One region of the Streptomyces sp. NPDC002884 genome, then DNA from elsewhere that is predicted to be linked to it. Evidence: riboswitches for the same ligand, from Rfam matches in the RefSeq annotation. Region 1 holds a riboswitch; each other region holds the start of a gene.

Region 1 (5,425 bases):
AGGTAGGAGTTGACCTGGAGGAACTCGCCGGACAGCGTCTCGCGCTTGAACAGGTTGGACACCTGCGGCTCGATGCACTCGTACACGCCCGCGATGGACGCGATGGTGGCGGTGGGCGCGATGGCGAGCAGCAGGGAGTTGCGCATGCCGGTCCGCGCGATCCGCTCGCGCAGGGCCGCCCAGCGCTCGGGCCAGGTGAACTCGACGCCGTAGTGGTCCGGGTGCAGGACGCCCCTGGCCGTACGGGTCTTCTCCCAGGCCGGCAGCGGGCCGTTGCGCTCGGCCAGCTCGGCGGAGGCCTCGTAGGCGGCGAGCATGATGCGCTCGGCGATATGGGTGGACAGCGCCTTCGCCTCGGGGGAGCCGAAGGGCAGCCGCAGCTTGAAGAAGACGTCCTGGAGGCCCATCGCGCCCAGGCCGACCGGCCGCCAGCGGGCGTTGGAGCGGCCCGCCTGCTCGGTCGGGTAGAAGTTGATGTCGACGACCCGGTCGAGGAAGGTGACGGCCGTGCGGACGGTCTCGTCCAGCCGCTCCCAGTCGATCGTGCCGGCCGTCGTGTCGACGAACGCGCCCAGGTTCACCGAACCCAGGTTGCAGACCGCCGTCTCGCCGTCGTCCGTGACCTCCAGGATCTCGGTGCACAGGTTGGAGGAGTGCACGACGTGGCCCGGCTCGGCCGTCTGGTTGGCGGTGCGGTTGGCCGCGTCCTTGAAGGTCATCCAGCCGTTGCCGGTCTGCGCGAGGGTGCGCATCATGCGGCCGTAGAGATCACGGGCCGGGATGGTCTTCTTCGCGAGGCCCGCCTCCTCGGCCTTGCGGTAGGCCGCGTCGAACTCCTCGCCCCACAGGTCGACGAGCTCGGGCACGTCGGCGGGGGAGAACAGCGACCACGGGGCGTCGGCGTTGACCCGGCGCATGAACTCGTCCGGGATCCAGTGCGCGAGGTTCAGGTTGTGCGTCCGGCGGGCGTCCTCACCGGTGTTGTCCCGCAGCTCCAGGAACTCCTCGATGTCGGAGTGCCAGGTCTCCAGGTAGACCGCCGCCGCGCCCTTGCGCCGGCCGCCCTGGTTCACCGCGGCGACCGAGGCGTCGAGCGTCTTCAGGAACGGCACGATGCCGTTGGAGTGCCCGTTGGTGCCGCGGATCAGCGAACCGCGGCTGCGGATGCGGGAGTACGACAGTCCGATGCCGCCGGCGTGCTTCGACAGCCTGGCCACCTGGTGGTAGCGGTCGTAGATGGAGTCCAGCTCGTCCAGCGGGGAGTCGAGGAGGTAGCAGGACGACATCTGGGGGTGCCGGGTACCGGAGTTGAAGAGCGTGGGGGAGGACGGGAGGTAGTCCAGGCGGCTCATCAGCCCGTAGAGCGCGGCGACCTCGTCCACGGAACGCGCCGTGTCGTCCTCGGCGAGGCCGGAGGCGACGCGCAGCAGGAAGTGCTGCGGTGTCTCGACGACCTTGCGGGTGATCGGGTGCCGCAGGAGGTAGCGGCTGTGCAGGGTGCGGAGCCCGAAGTAGCCGAAGCGGTCGTCGCCCGCCTCGTCGATCAGGGCGTCGAGGCGGACCGCGTGGACGCGCACGAACTCGGCGGTGCGGTCGGCGATCAGGCCCTCGCGGTGGCCGACGGCGACCGATCCGGTGAACGAGGTGACGCCCTGGGAGGCGGCCTCCGCGGCGATGCTGATCGTCAGCAGCCGGGCGGCCAGCTTCGAGTAGGCGGGGTCCTCGGAGATCAGGCCCGCGGCGGCCTCCGTGGCCAGCTCGCGCAGCTCCGCGGTGACCTCGGAGGCAGCCCGCGCGGACCGGCCGCGCAGGGCGGCGGCGGCGACCCGGCCGGGGTCGGCGTCGGGCAGATCGGCGGTCAGCTCGGTCAGGGTCCGCAGCAACGCGGTACCGGGACCGTCGGTCTCAGGCTCGGTGACTGAAACCGGTTCGGCTGGCGCGATGGTCACGTGGGGCTCTCCCTCGCTCGGCGGTGGGCCTTGCGCAGGGCAGGGGGCAGCACACGAGCGCGCGGGGGCGTCGCGTCCACCGGCCCACTCCACGAGACCCGGACGTCAGGGCACCCGGACCGGACGGCCGGGCGCGCTGTCGACAGGACCTCGGACTGAACAGGCGTGCGCATACGGGTATGGATGCACGCGAGTACACCGTTGCGGGACAGTTCCGGATTCGCACCGGATTCCCCTGCGGCGACAGCGAGCATGAGCATACATCTTGTGCTCACCTGTCACGCCACCCCCAGATGTTGTGTCGGGGCGGTTTCAGAGCGTCAGCTGACAGGCGATCAGGGTGGGATCGTCGCGGTGTGGCACGGGATGCCGGTTCCGCTCGGGTGTGCGGACGGAACCCGGGCGCCCGGGTTGCGGAGCGTGCCGGGAGTGCTTCCATGGAAGTAGCCGTCGGCGCCGTGCGAATCCTCCGTCCCGCGAGTCCTCCGTCCCGCGAACCGCTCCCGGAACTCGCAAGGAGAACGCCATGACGAGGGTCGTCCGCCACCCGCCCGGCAAGGAGCGACCGCGCGACGCGCCGATGGCCACGCTGGCCCTGCGACGGGCGGGACACCGCGTCGGACACGGGTGCGTGGGCCGCTGGCATTCCCTGACGATCCGTCTGGAGGCCCGCCGCGGCGCCACCCGCCCCCGGAAGTGGCGCCGATGGGTCTCCTACGCCAACGTCACCAGGGTCATCTGGCTGGTCGCCGTGCTGGCGCTGCTCGCCTGGGTCGGGGAAGGCCTGTTCATCCTCGTCACGCAGGACACGACCGGCTTCGAGCAGTGGCGGCAGGGCAACGAGGGGTTCGACACCGTCTTCAAGTTCGTCGGCCCGATCCTCGCCGCCTCGATCGCCGCCGCGCTCTTCCTGTTCTGGTGGTACCGCTGGACCAAACGGCGCTACCTCACCAAGGCACTGCGGGATCCGCGCCGCCTGGTGCCCACCGCCGGATACGACACCGCCGAGATCGTGGGCCGCGAGGACATCGCCCAGGTCATCGCCGAGCGACTGCGGGAGCGCGACACCCGGCGGCCGTATCTGCTCGTCGGCGGCGTCGGAGCCGGGAAGACCGCCGTCCTCGTACGGCTCACCGAACTCCTGGCCCGCCAGAACGCCGTACCGGTGCCGGTCAGACTGCGGGACGCGGCGGACGGCGCCGACCTGAACTTCGAACGCCTGGCGAGGCAGCGCTTCGCCCAGGAGGCGCCCAAGGGCGTTCTCGCGCGCAGCAAGACCGACCGGGTGTGGCAACAGCTCCTCGCCGACGACAAGCCGGTGGTCCTCGCCGACGGCCTGGAGGAGGCCCTCCTCGACGACGGCCGGCAGCAGAACCGGGACAACGTCATCCGCCGGGCCATCGAGCGCGCCCGCGAGGAGAAGCTGCCCCTGGTCATCGCCTCCCGGCCGCACAGCCCGCTGGAGACCACCTCCGCCGCGATCGTGGTGCTGGAACCGCTCAGCGAGGAGGAGGCGCTGCGCTTCGTCGAGGCGGACGTCCCGGAGACCGACGAGCGCCGGGTGGACTGGATCGTGGAGACGGCGGAGGTGACCGAGTCGCCGATCTATCTCCAGATCGCCCGTGAACTCCACCGGCGCGGAATCCTGGAGCACGACCGTCCGGACGACGATCCCCGGCACATGAACACCCGCAGCCGCGACCGCGCCACCCTGCGGCTCTGGCTGCTGGAGACCTGGGCCGAGGCGCTGTGCGAGGGGAAGCTGCGCGAGGACGTCGCGCTGGCCCCGCCGGAGCGCCGCGACACGCTCGAAGTGGTCTCGGCCCTGGCCTGCGTCGGACTGCTCCAGGACAAGCTGGAGGTCGGCTTCGATGAGCTGCTCGACCCGGACGTCCTGCACCCCGGCCCGGCCCGGCGCGCGCGGGCCCGGGCCGAGCACGTGTGGGCCGGCCGCGGCTTCGACCAGTACGGCAAGCGCGGCAACACCGTCTCCGACTGGCACCGGCGCCAGATCTGGGACGCGTTGTGCGGGCGGCTCGGCGACGAGGAGCGCAGGCGGCTGCGCGAGGGCAACATGGACCAGTGCCGTGCCGTCCTCGCCCGCTTCGCGGCTCACGCGAGCAAGCTCAGGCTGGTGGAGGGCTTCGAGTACCGGGTCCGTTTCCCGCACAGCATCATCCAGGCCTATTTCGGCTGCCGCCTGCTGAACGACCTGGGGGAGCGGGGCGCCGGCGACCTGGCCGAACAGGCGCTTCAGCCGCCCGGCCCCAGCCGCGAACTGCTCATCGCCCTCGTCCTGCTGTCCCGTGGCAGGGCGGCGGACCCCCCGGCCCGTGGGCACGGTGTGCGGGCCGAGATACGCAAGGAGATCGCGGAGCTGGTACGGCAGACGCCCGTGCGGGGCCGCCCGCTCGCCCACCGGCTGTGCGCCGCCGCGGGCCGCCGCACCGACGACCCCAAGGCCCTGGACCTCTACGCGGCCGCCCTGGAGATCGAGAGCGCCGAGGACGACCCGAGACTGCTGAGCGAGATCGTCACCGCGGTGCGCGAACACTGGGCCGGCATCAAGGGGGACCGGCGCACCCTGAGGGACTCCAAGCGCAGAGTGCTCAAACAGCTGGGCGCCGCGCTGCGGAAGGTCTCCGACCGTGTCGACACCACCCCGCTGTACTGGGAGCTCTTCCGGCTGGGCATCCAGGAACCCTCCTACTCCATCCGCCTGGTCGTCGCCCAGGAGGTCGGCACCGGCGGCAACCCGGCGTTCGCCGTGATCCGCGAGCGGGTCGGCCTGAACAGCGACCCCGTGAAGGAGTACAACGACCGGCTCGACGAGCTGAGGGAATGGAAGAGGCGGGAGTACGAGGCATGGTCGGCGCGCATGGGGAGGGCGCGGGCGGACCGCACCTCCCCGGGGGGCGCGTCGGCCGAGGACATCGGGCGGCTGCAGGAGGAACGCAAGGAACTCAACCGGTCCTACCGCGAGCAACGGGTCGATCTGTTCCGGGAGTTCGTGATGCGGGCCTGGATGCTCCCGATGCTCCTGGGCTCCGTCGACGAAGCCCATCGCGACGAGGCCCGGGAACGCCTCACCAAGTGGCTGCGCCACCTCGACCCGAAGTTCACCGGCGGCGCCCCCGATCTGCCGCTCGCCCTGGAGGCCGCGCTGGCCCAGGGCTTCAAGTACGCGGCGAACCGGCGCCACCGACACCCGCAGGCCTACCGGGGTGGCCGCGACGACCTGATCCGCCAGGCGGAGACCGTGCTCCAGCAGTCACGCTGCTGGTACGCGCAGCTCAGCCTGCTCCAGGCACTGTGTCTGTGGGAGCTCCCGGACGGCGCCGGCGGCCGTCCCGACGGGCACCAGCCGTTCCAGCCGCTCGGCGGGGCCACCGCCGTACGGACGGTGAGGCGCTGGCTGTCGATGGCGGGCACGGTGAACGCCGTGCCGGGGCACCCGGACCGGCCCGGCGAACCGG
Region 2 (5,425 bases), on a different contig from region 1:
CGGCCGGCCACTGGCAGCAGGCGCACGACCTGCTGCTGACGGTCTCCCTCGACGAGGACTACGCGGACTTCCTCACCCTGCCGGCGTACGAGCGGCTCAGGGGCTGAGCACCGGCACCGACCGGAACGCTCACCTCTCCGAGTGGCCCAGGGACTTCCCCGGGGCCACTCGGTCGCGTACGAGCTTCTTCACCGCGGTCGGCTCGGGGAAGCCCTGTTCGCGCCGGTCCCAGACCACCTCGTCGTTCACCCGGACGACGAAGACCCCGCCCGTGCCGGGCCTGAGGGCGAGCTCCGTCAGCTCGGCCTCGAAGGTCGTGAGCAGCTCCTGCGCCAGCCAGGCCGCGCGCGGCAGCCAACGGCACTGGGTGCAGTACTCGATCTCGACCCGCCCGCTCGCGTCACTCGTTTCGCTCATCCGAGGTGCACCGACCAATCCTGTTCCGCGGCCGGCCTGCCGTGCAGGTCGGGGACCCGCTTCAGCCAGTCGGGCCGTCCTTGCTGCGTCCTCGCCGCACGCCGGGCCTCGTCGGCGGCGAGCTCCTTCGGGCCGGGGAAGTCGGTGGGCAGCCAGGCCGCGGAGGCTGCCGCGCGCGCGTGGAGGTACCGCACGTACGCCTCCCGGACGGCGTCCGGGGTCGTGAACCCCTCCTCGTCGGCCAGCCAGGCGTCCGGCACCTCCGCCACGATCCGGCGCAGCAGCTCCTCCGTCACCCTGGGCGCCAGCTCGGCGTCGGCGGCCCGGGTGTCCGGGGCGCAGCGGCCGAGGGCGTGGTGGCGGAAGTCGTAGCGCTTCTCGGGGTCGGCGCCGTCCCAGCGGTGGTGGAAGACGAGTGCGGCGCCGTGGTCGATGAGCCACAGCCGGGGCGGGACGGTGCCGAACGTCGGCCAGACCATCAGGTTGGAGCTGTGGACCGTACGGTCGACGTTCACGGTCAGGGCGTCCAGCCAGACGATCCTCCCGGCCTCCAGCGGCTCCACCGGGAAGGCCTCCGCGACCTCCGGGGTGAAGTCCTCCGCACCCGGCAGGAAGTCCATCCCGAGGTTGAGCCCCGCGCTCGCGGCGTGCAGGTCCCGTACCTCCTGGTGCGGTTCGTGCTCCGCGATCGCCGGGTCGAAGTGCACCAGGACCAGCTCGGGGAAGCGCAGCCCGAGGGCGCGCGCCAGCTCGCCGACGATCACCTCGGCGACGAGCGCCTTGCGGCCCTGCGCGGAGCCCGTGAACTTCACGACGTAGGTGCCCAGGTCGTCCGCCTCGACGACGGCCGGCACGGAACCGCCCGCCCGCAGAGGGGCGAGGTAGCGGGTCGCTGTGACCTCGGTCAACATGACTCTCTCCCTCTGGCCTGGAGAAGCATAGTAACCAGGCGTGACAGCCGGCGAGAGGGTCTGATCCACCGTCCGAAACGGCCCGCGGGCGGCCTCGGCGGCGTGTGGTAGCTTGCCAAGGCCAGTCGAACCCATGTGCGCACGCGTGTGTGTACGGGTCAGGGAATCCGGTGCGAATCCGGAGCTGACGCGCAGCGGTGAGGGCGACGGGCGGGGCAACGGCCACTGGAGCGCGTACGCGGTCCGGGAAGGCGCCTCGTCCGGGTGACCCCGAGTCCGAAGACCTGCTGGCGACCCCACTGCCGTCGGACGGCCGGGGGAGCACCGTACGACCGGGCTTCGCGCTTGAGCCCTCGACGCCGAAGGAAGCCCTGTGCCGTTCGCACGTGCCGTCCGTCCTGCCCGTCCTGCCGTTCTGTTCCTGGCCGGCGCCCTGTTGCTGGCCGGCTGCGGCTCCTCCGGCCCGGCGGATCCCTCGGGCCCGGCGGGGAAGGGCGGGGCCGCCGGCTATCCGGTCCGGCTCGACAACTGCGGGCGGCAGATCGGTGTCGACGGCCCTCCGCGGCGGGCCGTCTCCCTCAACCAGGGCACGACCGAGATCATGCTCTCCCTCGGGCTGGCCGACCGCATGGTGGGCACCGCCACCTGGACCGACCCGGTGGCCGAGGGCCTGGCGAAGGCGAACGCGAAGGTGCGGCGCCTCGCCGACAACGCCCCCTCCTTCGAGAAGGTCCTGGACACCGAACCCGACTTCGTCGCCGCCTCCTTCGCCTCCACCCTCGGCAAGGGCGGGGTCGCCCCGCGCGAGCAGTTCGAGAAGCTCGGCGTGCCCACCTACCTCTCCCCCTCCGACTGCGTCGGCAAGGACAACAGCGGCGACGGCGACGGCGTCCGCACCGAGCCGCTGACCATGGAAGCGGTCTACGGCGAAGTACGCGACCTGGCGCGGGTCTTCGGCGTCCGGGAGCGCGGCGAGCGGCTCGTGGCCGGGCTGAAGGGCCGGGTGACCGAGGCCACCGCCGGACTCGACGCCCGAGGCGTGACCCTCATGTACTGGTTCGCCAACTCGCAGTCCCCGTACCTCGCGGGCTGCTGCGGCGCTCCGGGCATCGTCACGAACGCGCTCGGCGCGAAGAACGCCTTCGACGACACCCAGGAGGAGTGGCCCCAGGTCAACTGGGAGACCGTCGCCGACCGCGATCCCGACCTCCTCGTCATCGGCGACCTGACCCGCAGGCAGCAGACGGCCGAGACCGCCGCCAAGAAGATCGAGTTCCTGGAGTCGAACCCGGTCACCAGGAACATGACCGCGGTGAAGAAGAAGCGGTACGTGCTGCTGTCCGGACAGGCCATGAACCCGACCGTCAGGACCGTCGAGGGCATCGAGAAGGTCGCGGCGGCGCTGCGCAGCCACGGCCTCGCGAAATGACCGGCGCGCCGGCCGCGCCCACGGCGGTGGCCAGGGCCGCGGCGGCGGGCGGACTGCGCCGCGCGCTGCTGTGGGCGTCCGGTCTCGCGCTGCTGTGCGCCTCGGTCGCCGTGGCCATCACCATCGGCCCCGCGGACATCGCCGTCGGTGACGTGTGGTCCGCGGTCGCGTCCCATCTCGGCTGGGGCCAGGCGGAGTTGACGCCGCTGCGGGACGGCATCGTGTGGAACCTGCGGCTGCCGCGCACCCTGCTCGCCGCGGTGTGCGGCGCCGGCCTAGCGGTGTGCGGGGCCGTGATGCAGTCCCTGCTGCGCAACCCGCTCGCCGATCCCTTCGTCCTCGGGGTCTCCTCCGGCGCCTCGACCGGCGCGGTGCTGGTCGTCGTGCTCGGCGCGGGCGGCGGCCTCCTGTCGGTCTCCGGTGGCGCGTTCCTCGGCGCGCTGGTCTCCTTCGCTCTGGTGCTGCTGCTCAGCCACACCCTCGGCGGCACCACCGACCGGGTGGTCCTCGCCGGGGTCGCCGCCATGCAGCTGTTCTCCGCGCTCACCTCCTTCGTCGTGATGACGGCCGCCGACGCGGAGACCACCCGCGGAATCCTGTTCTGGCTGCTCGGCTCGCTCAGCGGCGCCGACTGGACGGACGTGACCGTCGGCGCGGCCGCGCTGGTCGTGGCGCTGGCGGTCTGCCTCGGGCACGCCAAGGCGCTGGACGCGTTCGCCTTCGGGCAGGACGCGGCCCTCTCCCTCGGCGTCTCCGTGGCCCGCACCCGGCTGGTGCTGCTGTGCACCACCGCGCTGCTCACCGCCGCGCTGGTGAGTTCGGCCGGGGCGATCGGCTTCGTCGGGCTGGTGCTCCCGCACGCGGCACGCGCCCTCACCGGCCCCGGCCACACCCGGCTGCTGCCCGCCACGGCCCTGACCGGCGCGGTGTTCCTGGTCTGGGTCGACACCCTCGCCCGCACCGTGCTCGACCCGCAGGAGGTGCCGGTGGGCGTGGTGACCTCCCTCATCGGCGTCCCCGCGTTCGTCGCCGTCCTGTACCGCGCGAAGGGCACCCGATGACCGGCTCCGAGGCGACCGGCCCGGCGGCGAGCGGCCCGGCGGCGAGCCGTTCGGCGGCCGCCGGCTCCGAGGGGCTGCGCGCCGACCGGGTCACCCGGACGGCCGGCGGCACCCTGATCCTCGACGGGGTCAGCCTGACGCCCCGCCCCGGCGCCGTCACCGGCCTGCTCGGCCCGAACGGCTCGGGCAAGTCCACCCTGCTGCGCCTGCTCGCGGGCGTGCTCGCGCCGGACTCCGGCGTCGTCACCCTCGACGACCGCCCGCTGGCCCGGGTGGGCCGCCGCGCCGTAGCCCGGCGCGTCGCCGTCGTCGAGCAACAGGCCGACACCCAGCTCGCGTTGAGCGTCCTCGACGTCGTACGCCTCGGCCGCGTCCCGCACCGCCGCGGCTGGGCCTCCGCCTCCGCCGCCGACGAGGAGGCGGTCCGCTCCGCGCTGGCCCGCACCGGCCTCGCCGACAAGGCCCACCGGCCCTGGCACTCCCTCTCCGGCGGCGAGCGCCAGCGCGTCCAGATCGCCCGGGCCCTCGCCCAGGAACCCCGCGAACTCCTCCTGGACGAACCCACCAACCACCTCGACATCCAGCACCAGCTCGCCCTGCTGACCCTGATCACCGAACTCCGGGTCACCAGCGTCGTCGCGTTGCACGACCTCAACCTGGCCGCGATGTACTGCGACCGGCTCGTCGTCCTCAAGGAGGGGCGTGTGGTGGCCTGCGGCGGCCCGCACGACGTCCTCACCGAGGCGCTCGTGGCCGACGTCTACGGTGTCCGGGCCACCGTCACCGCCGACGGCCCGGGCGACCGCCCCCACATACGCTTCCTGGGCGCCGTACCGGCCCTCTGACGCGGTGTCCGCCGCCCGCTACTCCGCTCCCGTCGCGATACCCCTGAGCCGCTCCAGGGCCTGCTCCGGCCCCGCCACGACCCGGACGCCCGCGGGCGCCGGCGGCCTGCGCACCACGACCACGGGCAGCCCCGCCGCGCGGGCGGCGGCCAGCTTCGGGGCGGTGGCCGCTCCCCCGCTGTCCTTGGTCACGACGACGTCGATCCGGTGCCGGCGCAGCAGTGCGCGCTCGCCGTCGAGGGTGAAGGGCCCGCGGTCGAGCAGCAGTTCCATGCGGGACGGGACCGGCGCCTCGGGCGCTTCGACGGACCGTACGAGGAACCACAGGTCGTCCAGGGCGGCGAAGGCGGCCAGGCCCAGGCGTCCGGTGGTGAGGAACACCCGCCGGCCGAGCGGGGGCAGCAGTTCGGCGGCCTCCGCGAGGGAGGCGGCCTCGTGCCAGACGTCGCCCGCCACCGGGACCCAGCCCGGGCGGCGCAGCGCGAGCAGCGGAACACCGGTGCCGGCCGCGGCCATCGCCGCGTTGCGGCTGATGGTGCCGGCGAAGGGGTGGGTGGCGTCGACGAGCGCGTCGACCGCGTGCCCGCCCAGCCACGCGGCCAGCCCCCCGGCCCCGCCGAAGCCGCCCACGCGTACCTCACCGGGCGGCAGCCGGGGCGTGGCCACCCGTCCGGCCAGGGAGGTCGTCACGCGGAACCCGGACAGGGGGTCGGCCGCCAGGAGTTCGGCGAGGCGCCGGGCCTCGGTGGTCCCGCCCAGGAT
Region 3 (5,425 bases), on a different contig from region 1:
GCACCATGGGCAAGGGCCTGACCGACCTCCAGCCGCAGCAGGGCTTCGCCGCCCAGACCAGCGCGGCCACGGTCATCCTGGCCTCCTCGCACCTCGGCTTCTCCCTCTCCACCACCCACTCGGTCTCCGGTGCCGTGATGGGCGCCGGACTGGGCCGCAAGGGCGGGGTGGTCCGCTGGTCGACGGCGACCCGGATGTTCGTCGCATGGGGCCTGACGCTCCCGGCCGCGGCCCTGGTGGGCGCGCTCGCCGAGGCCGTCACCGGTCTGGGCGACTGGGGCACGGCCCTCGTGGCGGTCTTCCTGATCGCCTCCAGCGCGGCCATCTGGAAGGTCTCCCGGCGCGAGGTCGTCGACGCCTCGAACGTCAACGAGCCCGAGGAGCCCGCGGGCGTCGTCACGACGGCGATCGCCGCCGTCACCCCGCCGCCCACGGGCACCCTGGCCGAGGACCTCACGGCCGGCCGCACGACGGACCTGACGGCCACGATCCCCGCCCCGGCCACAGAGCCCGCGACCCCCGCCGCTCCCCCGGCCGCGGCCGTCTGAGCCCGCGCACCCGGTACGAAGGAAGAGAAGCAGCATGAAGATCGACTGGGCAGCCCTGGGCTCCGTCTTCGGTGTCAGCCTCGTGATCACCGTAGGCCTCGTCGCCCTGTTCACCCTCGGGATCATGGGCCTGTCGCGGCAGGAACGCGCCACGGCGCAGGGCGACTCGGCCACCCTCGCGGTGACCGGCGCGTACGCCTGCTTCGCGGCCTGCGCGGCGGCGGTGGCGTACGGGATCTCACTGATCGTCGCCTGACGCACCATCCGAACACCCGAGGGGTGCGGGACGGATCACCGTCCCGCACCCCTCGGCGTTCGTGGCCACGCCGACCGGTCCTGTGTGGGGTTCTGCACACTCCAGCCTCGCAGGTCAACAGCAAGTTGACGGGTCTTGCGGGCCGTGGTGGACTGCCCGAGCCATGTACGGCGGCAGAAGAGGAAGCCGGTGTGAATCCGGCGCGGTCCCGCCACTGTCACCGGGGTAGAAACCCCCGGGAGCCAGGAACTCTCGCCGCCGGTCTCGTCGAACCAGGGCGTGGACACCCTGAGTGAGGACATATCGCCATGCTCGCTCGGCCGTTGAGGTACACCACCAGGTCGCTCCCCGACCCCACGGCCGGCTGAGCCGATGCGTGCCGATCGCCTCTACGCGTACGGCGCCGCCACCGGCCTTCTGGGCGACCTGCTGCTCGGCGATCCGCGCCGAGGGCATCCGGTCGCCGCGTTCGGGCGGGCCGCCGGTGCCGTCGAGCGACTGCTGTGGCGGGACCACCGGGGACAGGGCGCCCTCCACGCCGTCGTGTGCGCGGGCGGGGTCGTGGCCCTGGGAGCCGTCGCCGAACAGGCCGTACGCCGTTCCCCCGCCGCTTCCGTCGCTCTGGTCTCCGCCGCCACCTGGGCCGTGATCGGGGGCAGTTCCCTGGTCCGGGAGGCCCGGGTCATCGGGCGGGCGCTCGAAGCGGGGGACATCGAGGCCGCCCGGGAGCGGCTGCCGCATCTGTGCGGGCGGGATCCGCACGCGCTGGACGCCGACGGGATCGCCCGGGCCGTCGTGGAGTCCGTCGCCGAGAACACCTCCGACGCCGTCGTGGGGGCACTGGTGTGGGGTGCCGTGGGCGGGGTGCCGGGCCTGGTCGGGTTCCGGGCCGTCAACACCCTGGACGCCATGGTCGGTCACCGGTCGCCGAGGTATCTGCGGTACGGCTGGGCCGCCGCGCGCCTCGACGACGTCGCCGGCTGGCCGGGAGCCCGGCTGACCGCCGCGCTCGCCGCCGTCGCGGGGGACGATCCCCGGGGCGCCCTGCGGGCCTGGCGGGCCGACGCCCGCAAGCATCCGAGCCCCAACGCCGGTCCGGTGGAGGCCTCGTTCGCGGGCGCCCTCGGGGTGCGGCTGGGCGGCACCCTGTCGTACGCCGGGCGGGTCGAGCACCGGCCCGTGCTGAACGGCGCGGCCGGGCGGCCCGTCGTCGCCCGGGACATCGAACGTGCCGCGTGGCTCTCCCGCCGCGTCGGTCTGCTCGCGCTCGGCGTGACCGTCGCCGCGCGCGCCGTCGCCACGAGCTTCGTCGCGAGGAACCAGAGCAACCGGAGCAACCGGCCGAAGGGGCGTACTTCATGAGCGGGGGACTCCTCGTCGCCGGCACCACCTCCGACGCCGGCAAGAGCGTCGTCACGGCCGGGATCTGCCGGTGGCTGGTGCGGCAGGGGGTGAAGGTCGCGCCCTTCAAGGCACAGAACATGTCCCTCAACTCGTTCGTGACGACGGAGGGCGCCGAGATCGGGCGGGCCCAGGCCATGCAGGCCCAGGCCTGCCGGGTGGAGCCGACCGCGCTGATGAACCCCGTGCTGCTCAAGCCGGGCGGTGAACAGAGCAGCCAGGTCGTGCTGCTCGGCAAGCCGGTGGGCGAGATGAGTGCCCGTGGCTATCACGGGGGACGGCAGCAGAAACTCCTCGGAACCGTTCTCGACTGCCTCGCCGAGTTGCGGGGCACGTATGACGCGGTGATCTGTGAGGGGGCGGGCAGTCCGGCCGAGATCAATCTGCGGCGGACCGACATCGTGAACATGGGGATCGCGCGGGGCGCGCGGCTGCCCGTGCTCGTCGTCGGCGACATCGACCGCGGCGGTGTCTTCGCCTCCTTCTTCGGCACCGTCGCCCTGCTCTCGCCGAAGGACCAGGAGCTGGTCGCCGGGTTCCTGGTCAACAAGTTCCGGGGGGACGTCTCCCTGCTGGAGCCGGGCCTGGACATGCTGCACGGGCTCACCGGGCGGCGGACGTACGGCGTGCTGCCGTTCCGGCACGGGCTCGGGATCGACGAGGAGGACGGGCTGAGGGTCTCGCTGCGGGGAACCGTGCGGGAGTCGAACACCGCCCCGCCCGTCGGCGAGGACGTGCTGCGGGTCGCCGTGTGCGCCGTCCCCCTCATGTCCAACTTCACGGACGTGGACGCGCTGGCCGCCGAACCCGGCGTCGTCGTGCGGTTCGTGGACCGGCCCGAGGAGCTGGCCGACGCCGACCTGGTGGTGATTCCGGGGACCCGGGGGACCGTGCGCGCCCTGGAGTGGCTGCGGGAGCGGGGGCTCGCGCAGGCCGTCCTCCGCCGGGTCGCCGAGCAGCGGCCCGTCCTCGGTGTCTGCGGCGGTTTCCAGATCCTCGGCGAACACATCGAGGACGAGGTGGAGAGCCGGCTCGGGCGGGTGGAGGGGCTCGGAGTCCTTCCCGTCCGGGTGCGGTTCGCCCGCGAGAAGACCCTCACCCGGCCGGCCGGAAGAGCCCTCGGCGAGCGGGTCGAGGGGTACGAGATCCATCACGGGGTCGCCGACGTCACCGGCGGGGAGCCGTTCTTCTCCGATGACGAGGGGAACGGCCTCGACGGCTGCCGGGTCGGCCAGACCTGGGGCACGCACTGGCACGGCTCACTGGAGTCCGACGGATTCCGGCGGGCCTTCCTGCGCGAGGTGGCGGCCGCCGCGGGCCGTCGTTTCGTGCCCGCCGCCGACACCTCGTTCGCCGGGCTGCGCGAGGAGCAGCTCGACCGGCTCGGCGACCTGATCGAACAGCACGCGGACACCGACGCGCTCTGGCGGCTCATCGAGTCGGGCGCGCCGCAAGGACTGCCTTTCATTCCACCGGGAGCGCCCGCATGAGCACAGTGTTGTTGTTGTCGACCGCCGACACCGATCTGCTGGCGGCCCGGGCCGCCTCCGGTGCCTCGTACCGGATCGGCAACCCGACCCGGGTGGACGTCGCCGGGGAACTCCCCGCGCTCCTCGACGGCGCCGACATCGCGGTCGTCCGGCTGCTCGGCGGGAAGCGTGCCTGGGAGGACGGGCTCGCCGCGCTCAGGGCGTCCGGTGTGCCGACCGTGCTGCTGGGCGGCGAGGCCGTGCCCGACGCGGAGTTGATGGCCGAGTCGTCGGTGCCGGCCGGTGTGGTGGCGGAGGCGCTGCGCTATCTCGTCGAGGGCGGCCCGGACAACCTGACCGAGCTGGCCCGGTTCCTCTCCGACACCGTGCTGCTGACCGGTGAGGGGTTCGTCGAGCCGCAGAAGATGCCCGAGTACGGCGTCCACGGCGAGCGTGCCTTCGTCGAGGGGCGGCCGACCATCGGGGTGCTCTTCTACCGGGCGCACGAGCTGAGCGGCAACACCGCCTTCGTGGACACGCTGTGCGACGCCGTCGAGGCGCGGGGCGCCAACGCCCTGCCCGTGTACTGCGGTTCGCTGCGCGGGGCGGACCCGGGGCTGTACGAGATCCTCGGGCGCACCGACACCCTCGTCGCCACCGTCCTCGCCGCCGGCGGCACGCACGCCTCGCAGGCCTCGGCGGGCGGGGACGAGGAGGCCTGGGACATCGGCGCGCTCGCCGAGCTCGACGTCCCCGTGCTGCAGGGGCTCTGCCTCACCTCGTCGAAGAGCGTGTGGGAGGCGTCCGACGCCGCCCTCTCCCCCATGGACGCGGCGATGCAGGTCGCCATCCCGGAGTTCGACGGGCGGATCATCACCGTCCCCTTCTCCTTCAAGGAGCAGGGCCCGGACGACGTGCCGGTGTACATCGCCGATCCCGAGCGGGCCGGACGCGTCGCCGGGATCGCCGTACGGCACGCCCGGTTGCGGCACAAGCCGAACAGCGAGAAGAAGCTCGCGCTCGTCTTCACCGCCTACCCGACCAAGCACTCGCGGGTCGGCAACGCGGTCGGCCTCGACACCCCCGCCTCGGCCATCCGGGTGCTCGACGCGCTGCGGGACGCCGGGTACGGCGTCCAGGGGCATCCGGACAACGGCGACGAGCTGATCCACCGGCTCATCAACGCCGGTGGCCACGACGTCGAATGGCTCACCGAGGAGCAGCTGGCCGCGGCGCCCGCGCGGGTGCCGCTGGCCGACTACCGGGCGTGGTTCGACAAGCTCGACCCCGGTCTGCGCGACGGCATGCTCGAGGCGTGGGGCGAGCCGCCGGGCTCGCTGTACGTCGACGGGGACGACATCGTGCTGGCCTCCCTCCAGTTCGGGAACGTCGTCGTGATGATCCAGCCGCCGCGCGGCTTCGGCGAGAACCCGATCGCGATCTACCACGACCCCGACATGCCGCCGTCGCACCACTACATGGCGGCCTACCGGTGGCTGGAGAACAGTTTCGGCGCCGACGCGATCGTGCACATGGGCAAGCACGGCACGATGGAGTGGCTGCCGGGCAAGGGGCTCGGGCTGAGCGGGGGCTGTGCCCCGGACGCGGTCCTCGGGGATCTGCCGCTCGTCTACCCGTTCATCGTCAACGACCCCGGTGAGGGCACCCAGGCCAAGCGGCGCGGGCACGCCACCGTCGTCGACCACCTGGTGCCGCCGATGGCGCGCGCCGACACCTACGGCGACCTGGCC
Region 4 (5,425 bases), on a different contig from region 1:
GCAGTTCGGCGGCCTCCTCGGCGCTCGGGACGCGGGGCGAGTGGATGTCGTAGACGCCCGGTCCGGCCTCGCGCGGGTAGCCGTGCGAGGCGAGTTCGCGGGCCACCTGCATGTGCGAACGGGCGGCTTCGAGGCTGATGACGTCGGCGTCGAGGTCGTCGATGGCCTGGACGACGTCCCCGAACTCGGCGTAGCACATGTGGGTGTGGATCTGCGTGTCCGGCCGCACCCCGCCGGTGCTGAGCCGGAACGCCTCGGTGGCCCATGCCAGATAGGCCGGGCGGTCGGCGGCCCGCAGCGGCAGGGTCTCGCGCAGCGCCGGTTCGTCCACCTGGATCACCGAGGTACCGGCCGCCTCGAGGTCGTCGACCTCGTCGCGCAGGGCGAGGGCGACCTGGCGGCCGGTGTCGCCGAGGGGCTGGTCGTCGCGGACGAAGGACCAGGCGAGCATGGTGACGGGACCGGTGAGCATGCCCTTGACCGGGCGGTCGGTGAGGGACTGGGCGTACGTCGTCCAGCGCACGGTCATCGGTTCGGGGCGGGAGATGTCACCGGCCAGGATCGGCGGGCGGACGTAGCGGGTGCCGTAGGACTGCACCCAGCCGTGCTCCGTGGCCAGGTATCCGGTGAGCTGTTCGGCGAAGTACTGGACCATGTCGTTGCGTTCGGCCTCGCCGTGCACGAGGACGTCCAGGCCGGCCTTCTCCTGGAAGGAGACGACCTCCTGGATCTCGGCCTTGATGCGCTCCTCGTAGCCGCCGGTGTCGATGCGGCCGGCCCGCAGGTCGGCGCGGGCGGTGCGCAGTTCGCCGGTCTGCGGGAAGGAGCCGATGGTGGTGGTCGGCAGCAGGGGCAGGCCGAGGTGGGCGCGCTGGGCCGCGGCCCGCTCGGCGTACGGCTGGGAGCGGCGGGCGTCGGTGTCCCCGACCGCGGCGGCGCGGGCGCGGACGGCCGGGTCGTGGGTGAGGGGGGATACGGTCCGGGCGGCGAGATCGGCCCGGTTCGCGGCCAGTTCGCCCGTGATCGCGTCGGTGCCGAGGGACAGGCCCTCGGCGAGGGCGACGATCTCGGCGGTCTTCTGGCGGGCGAAGGCCAGCCAGCGCCGGGTCTGCGGCGCGATGTCCTGCTCCAGGGCCGTGTCGAGGGGCACGTGGAGCAGGGAGCAGGAGGCGGCCACGTCGACCCGGTCGGCCAGCCCGAGCAGGGTGCCGAGGGTGGCGAGGGACTTCTCCAGATCGTTGATCCACACGTTGCGGCCGTTGACGACGCCGGCGATCAGCCGCTTGCCCGGCAGACCGCCCACGGCGGCGAGGGCGTCGAGGTTGGCGGCCGCGGCGTCGGTGAAGTCCAGGGCGAGTCCGTCGACGGGAGCCTTGGCCAGGACCGGCAGGGCGTCGCCGAGCCGGTCGAAGTAGGAGGCGACCAGGAGCCGGGGCCGGTCGGTGAGCGCCCCGAGTGCACGGTAGGCGCGGGCGGCGGCGTCCAGTTCGGCCGGGGTGCGGTCCTGGACGAGGGCGGGCTCGTCCAGCTGTACCCACCCGGCGCCGGCCGCGCGCAGGTCGGCGAGGACCTCGGCGTACACCGGCAGCAGGCGGTCGAGCAGGGTGAGCGGCTCGAAGTCCGCGGGCACGCCCGGGGCGGGCTTGGCGAGCAGCAGGTAGGTGACCGGGCCGACCAGCACCGGGCGGGCGTCCAGCCCGAGGGCGAGGGCTTCCCGGAGCTCGGCGACCTGCTTGGCCGGATCGGCCGTGAAGACCGTGTCCGGGCCCAACTCGGGCACCAGATAGTGGTAGTTGGTGTCGAACCACTTCGTCATCTCGAGCGGTGCGACGTCCTGGGTGCCGCGTGCCATGGCGAAGTAGCCGTTCAGCGGGTCGGCGGCGACGGCGTCGCGGTGGCGTCCGGGGATCGCGCCGACCATGACGGTGGTGTCCAGGACGTGGTCGTAGTACGAGAAGTCGCCGGTCGGGACCTCGTCGATGCCGGCGTCGGCGAGCTGCCGCCAGTTGGCGGCGCGCAGTTCGGCGGCGGTGGTGCGGAGGGCGTCGGCGCCGACGCGGCCCTTCCAGTAGCCCTCGATGGCCTTCTTCAGTTCCCGGTTCGGGCCCTGACGGGGGTAGCCGTACACGGTGGCCCGTGCCGCCGCGGCTGCGGACTTCGCTGTCACGGAAATCTCCTTCGCGAGATATCTCCCTGGAATCCCGGGACGGGACGCGAGCGCGAAGGGGTGACGGACCGGACGGATCCGACCTCGCGCGGCACAGCGCGGTCGTCCGCCTGATATGTACGCCGACCCGCCCACGAGGTCACCGGGATCTCCGCGCACGAGTGGTTCGTGCGTGGGCAACGGGCAGGTCTTCGGACTCACGGGCACGTCTCGTCGTACGGAGTTCGTACGAGACGGGACACCTACTGACCGTCGCTTCCCAGACCCTGTTCGTGGGTCCAGTGCGTATGACGGCGGTCGTTCCCGTTCACCGCTGCGGGGCAGTCCCGGATTCCCACCGGGTTCCCTCTTGCGACGCATCCCGCCTGGCGGACGGGGCGAACCAGCTGCGCCCGCCAGCCTACGGGGCGGCTCTGCGGCGCGGCGGATCCCGCCCGGCATTCGGGTGGTGAGGTGGAACACGCGTTCGGCATGCTTGGAATACGCCGGGAGCGGGAAACGCCCCGCTCGCGCCAGGACGCTCAGCCTTGGCCGTACACGTGGAATCCCCGGCCGCTCTTGCGGCCCAGCCGCCCCGCTTCCACCATCCGTCGCAGCAGTGGGGGTGGTGCGTAGAGCGGTTCCCTGAACTCGTCGTACAGGGACTCGGCGATGGCGGCGACGGTGTCCGGGCCGATCAGGTCCGCGTGCCGCGACGCCCCTCGGCCGGCCGTTGCGGATCGACCAGAACAGCACCACGTTCGTGCCGTACCCGGTACTTCGTGTCGAGTGAGCCGACGCTGTACCGCCCTCAGGCCGGATCAGCCGTGTGACGTGATGCCGGTTCGGGGTTCAGGGCCTGCTCGGTGGTGGGGTGACAGGCGAGGAGGACGTCGACGCCGACCAGCCGCAGGACGTGCAGGACGGGCTCCTGCGCGGCGGCGATGCGCAGCCAGCCGCCGTGCGCGCCGCTCACCTGCCGGTGCGCGGCGAGGAAGACGTTGATGCCGCTTGGAGTCCATGAAGGTGACGCCGGCGAGGTCCGCCACGACCCGCAGGGGAGGCACCGCGCCGTCCTCGCACAGCAGGGCTTCGCTGAGGACGTCCTTGACGTCGTGGTCGATCTCGCCCCGCACGGTCAGGACTCGCACGCCGTCGACCACGCGATGCGCGACGGACAGGCTGCCTCGCCGGTCCGCGTTCTCGATGTCGCTCACCGTCTCCTCGACTGTGTTCGGGCCGGCCCCGGGTCCGGGCGTGCGCCGAAGATTCTGCCCCACCACCGCGGCGGCATGCACCCCGCGGCTGTGCCGAACGGCACCCCCGTGGCATGCATGGCGCGATCGCGGGTACCGGCGCACGTGAACGGGGGAGTGAGGGCGAGAAACGTGGAGGAATCCCAGTCCGGCGGTGACGGCCGTAACGGGCCGAACGGGCATCTGGTGCGCGCGGGCTTCGCCCTGGGCGCGGACGACGGCTGCATCGCGGACGCCCGCCATCACGCCATCGCCTTCCTCGACCGGGCCCATGCCCACCATCGCCTGCCCGTGCCAGCCCGCGCGAGGGACCTCACCCAGCTCGTGGTCAGCGAACTGGTCACCAACGCCCGCAAGTACGCCCCCGGGCCCGTCCTGATGGAACTGCGCCTCACCGCCCACGCGGTGGAGGTCGTCGTATGGGACAGCGATCCGACCGTTCCGGTGGCTCGGGCCGGCGATCCGGGCAGAATCGGCCAGCACGGACTGGAGATCGTCAAGGCCGTCACCGAGGACCTCTTCATCGAGCAGGAACCGGTCGGCAAACGCATCACGGCACGCATCGCCCTCGCTGACGCACTCAGCGACAGCGCCACCTGACACCGCGCCACCTGACACAGCGCCGCCTGACACAGCGCAGAGCCCTCGGCGTCGTCACCGGATGCGGTGGGTCTCCCAGAAGGGGCCGAGGTCCTCGTCCGTCATGGACTGGGCGGCCTTCTTGAAGTCGGCGGTGCTGGAGACGCCGTACCAGTGGTCCTGGGCGTACCGCTCGAGCAGCCGTGCCATGGAGTCGGCGCCGAGGGTGCGTTCCAGGTCGGCCAGGGCGCAGGGGCCGGCCGTGTAGACGAGGTGGTACTCGCCGCGGTGCTGCGACCAGTAGGCCATCGAGGCGGTCAGCGCGGTGCTGTCGTCGGGCCAATAGACGTCCGACCAGCAGTCGCGGGTCTCCCAGCCGTAGAAGCGGGCGTTGGCGTACTGGGCGAAACTCTCGTCCAGCCACGGTGAGGTGTACTCGTCGTTGCCGACCACGCCGTACCACCACTGGTGCGCCACCTCGTGGACGACGGCGCCGCCTTCCTCGGTGGTGCCGAGGAGGACGAGGCCGGGGTACTCCATGCCCCCGCCGAACCGCGGGGTCATCACGAGGTCGATCTCGCCGTACGGATAGCGGCCGAACTCCCGGCCGAACCGGTCGATCGCGGCGACGGCGTCCGTACGGTTGAGGCGCACGCCCGCGGCAGGGGTGTCGGGGGCCCAGTACGAGTTCACGCGCACGCCCCCGGGCGTGGTCTGCGTCGCCGTGCGGAACGGGCCCGCGGCCCACGCGAAGTCCCGCACCCGGTCCGCGACGCCGAGGGTGACCGTACGGCCGGGGCCGCCGGGGAGCGCTCGGGTGCGACCGGTCGCGGGCACCTTCAGGGCCGACGGGTGGTCGAGACGGACTCGGAAGTCGCTCGTCAGGGCGTAGAAGCTCTCACCGAGCGCCACGTACGGGTCGAGGTGCCAGCCCCTCGCGTCGAGCACGGCGAGCACCGGCAGCGCGTTGCCGAGGAAGCGGTAGGCGCCCTCGCGGCCGAAGCGTGCATTGCGGTCGGGCACGGCGATGGAGACATGGAAGGCGACGGACGTCCGCCCGCCGCGCGCGAGCGGCTTCGGCAGGGCGATGCGCAGGGCCGTGCAGTCCACGGTGAGACGCCCGGGTGTGCCACCTTCCACGCCCGACACGATGACAGGCGAGGGCGCACCGGGTGTGCCGCACTTGTCCTCGCCGTTGCCCCACAGCCGTAGGTACACCTCACGCAGCGGCCGATCGGACGCGTTGCGGAACGACACCCGCTGCCGCCCGGTCCAGTGGCTGCCGTCGGCGTCGGAGCGCAGAGCCACGTCGTAGCGGGCGCGGTCGGGCGTGGCCGCGGCCCTGGACCCGCCCGGTCCGGCCGCCGCGCCGGCCTCACCGGCACCGGCGCCGGCGCCGACTGCCACGAGCAGGACGAGCAGCACGACGAACAGACGACGACCG

Evidence for each region. Region 1 has a riboswitch for cobalamin ahead of ABT070_RS17490 (ribonucleoside-diphosphate reductase subunit alpha). Riboswitches for the same ligand answer to the same signal wherever they lie in the genome.
Region 2: it holds a riboswitch for cobalamin, as region 1 does, so the genes downstream of both, ABT070_RS12920 (ABC transporter substrate-binding protein) here and ABT070_RS17490 (ribonucleoside-diphosphate reductase subunit alpha) in region 1, are expected to answer to the same signal.
Region 3: it holds a riboswitch for cobalamin, as region 1 does, so the genes downstream of both, ABT070_RS27560 (cobalamin biosynthesis protein) here and ABT070_RS17490 (ribonucleoside-diphosphate reductase subunit alpha) in region 1, are expected to answer to the same signal.
Region 4: it holds a riboswitch for cobalamin, as region 1 does, so the genes downstream of both, metE (5-methyltetrahydropteroyltriglutamate--homocysteine S-methyltransferase) here and ABT070_RS17490 (ribonucleoside-diphosphate reductase subunit alpha) in region 1, are expected to answer to the same signal.

Annotation. Positions count from the first base shown of each region.
Region 1 covers NZ_JBEOVB010000007.1:206,792-212,216, reverse strand. Annotated here, with positions in the region: gene ABT070_RS17490 (ribonucleoside-diphosphate reductase subunit alpha) at 1-1,949, opposite strand, end outside; cobalamin riboswitch at 2,074-2,209, opposite strand; gene ABT070_RS17485 (NACHT domain-containing protein) at 2,476-5,425, shown strand, end outside.
Region 2 covers NZ_JBEOVB010000005.1:78,161-83,585, forward strand. Annotated here, with positions in the region: gene aceB (malate synthase A) at 1-107, shown strand, start outside; gene ABT070_RS12910 (Rdx family protein) at 130-417, opposite strand; gene ABT070_RS12915 (HipA family kinase) at 414-1,328, opposite strand; cobalamin riboswitch at 1,434-1,634, shown strand; gene ABT070_RS12920 (ABC transporter substrate-binding protein) at 1,702-2,757, shown strand; gene ABT070_RS12925 (FecCD family ABC transporter permease) at 2,754-3,818, shown strand; gene ABT070_RS12930 (ABC transporter ATP-binding protein) at 3,815-4,663, shown strand; gene ABT070_RS12935 (cobalt-precorrin-6A reductase) at 4,682-5,425, opposite strand, start outside.
Region 3 covers NZ_JBEOVB010000015.1:147,706-153,130, reverse strand. Annotated here, with positions in the region: gene ABT070_RS27570 (inorganic phosphate transporter) at 1-548, shown strand, start outside; gene ABT070_RS27565 (hypothetical protein) at 583-804, shown strand; cobalamin riboswitch at 926-1,078, shown strand; gene ABT070_RS27560 (cobalamin biosynthesis protein) at 1,177-2,166, shown strand; gene ABT070_RS27555 (cobyric acid synthase) at 2,163-3,695, shown strand; gene cobN (cobaltochelatase subunit CobN) at 3,692-5,425, shown strand, end outside.
Region 4 covers NZ_JBEOVB010000003.1:377,784-383,208, reverse strand. Annotated here, with positions in the region: gene metE (5-methyltetrahydropteroyltriglutamate--homocysteine S-methyltransferase) at 1-2,167, opposite strand, end outside; cobalamin riboswitch at 2,333-2,569, opposite strand; partial or broken gene ABT070_RS09060 (3-hydroxyacyl-CoA dehydrogenase family protein) at 2,689-2,868, opposite strand; partial or broken gene ABT070_RS09055 (STAS domain-containing protein) at 2,958-3,363, opposite strand; gene ABT070_RS09050 (ATP-binding protein) at 3,481-4,002, shown strand; gene ABT070_RS09045 (M1 family metallopeptidase) at 4,057-5,425, opposite strand, start outside.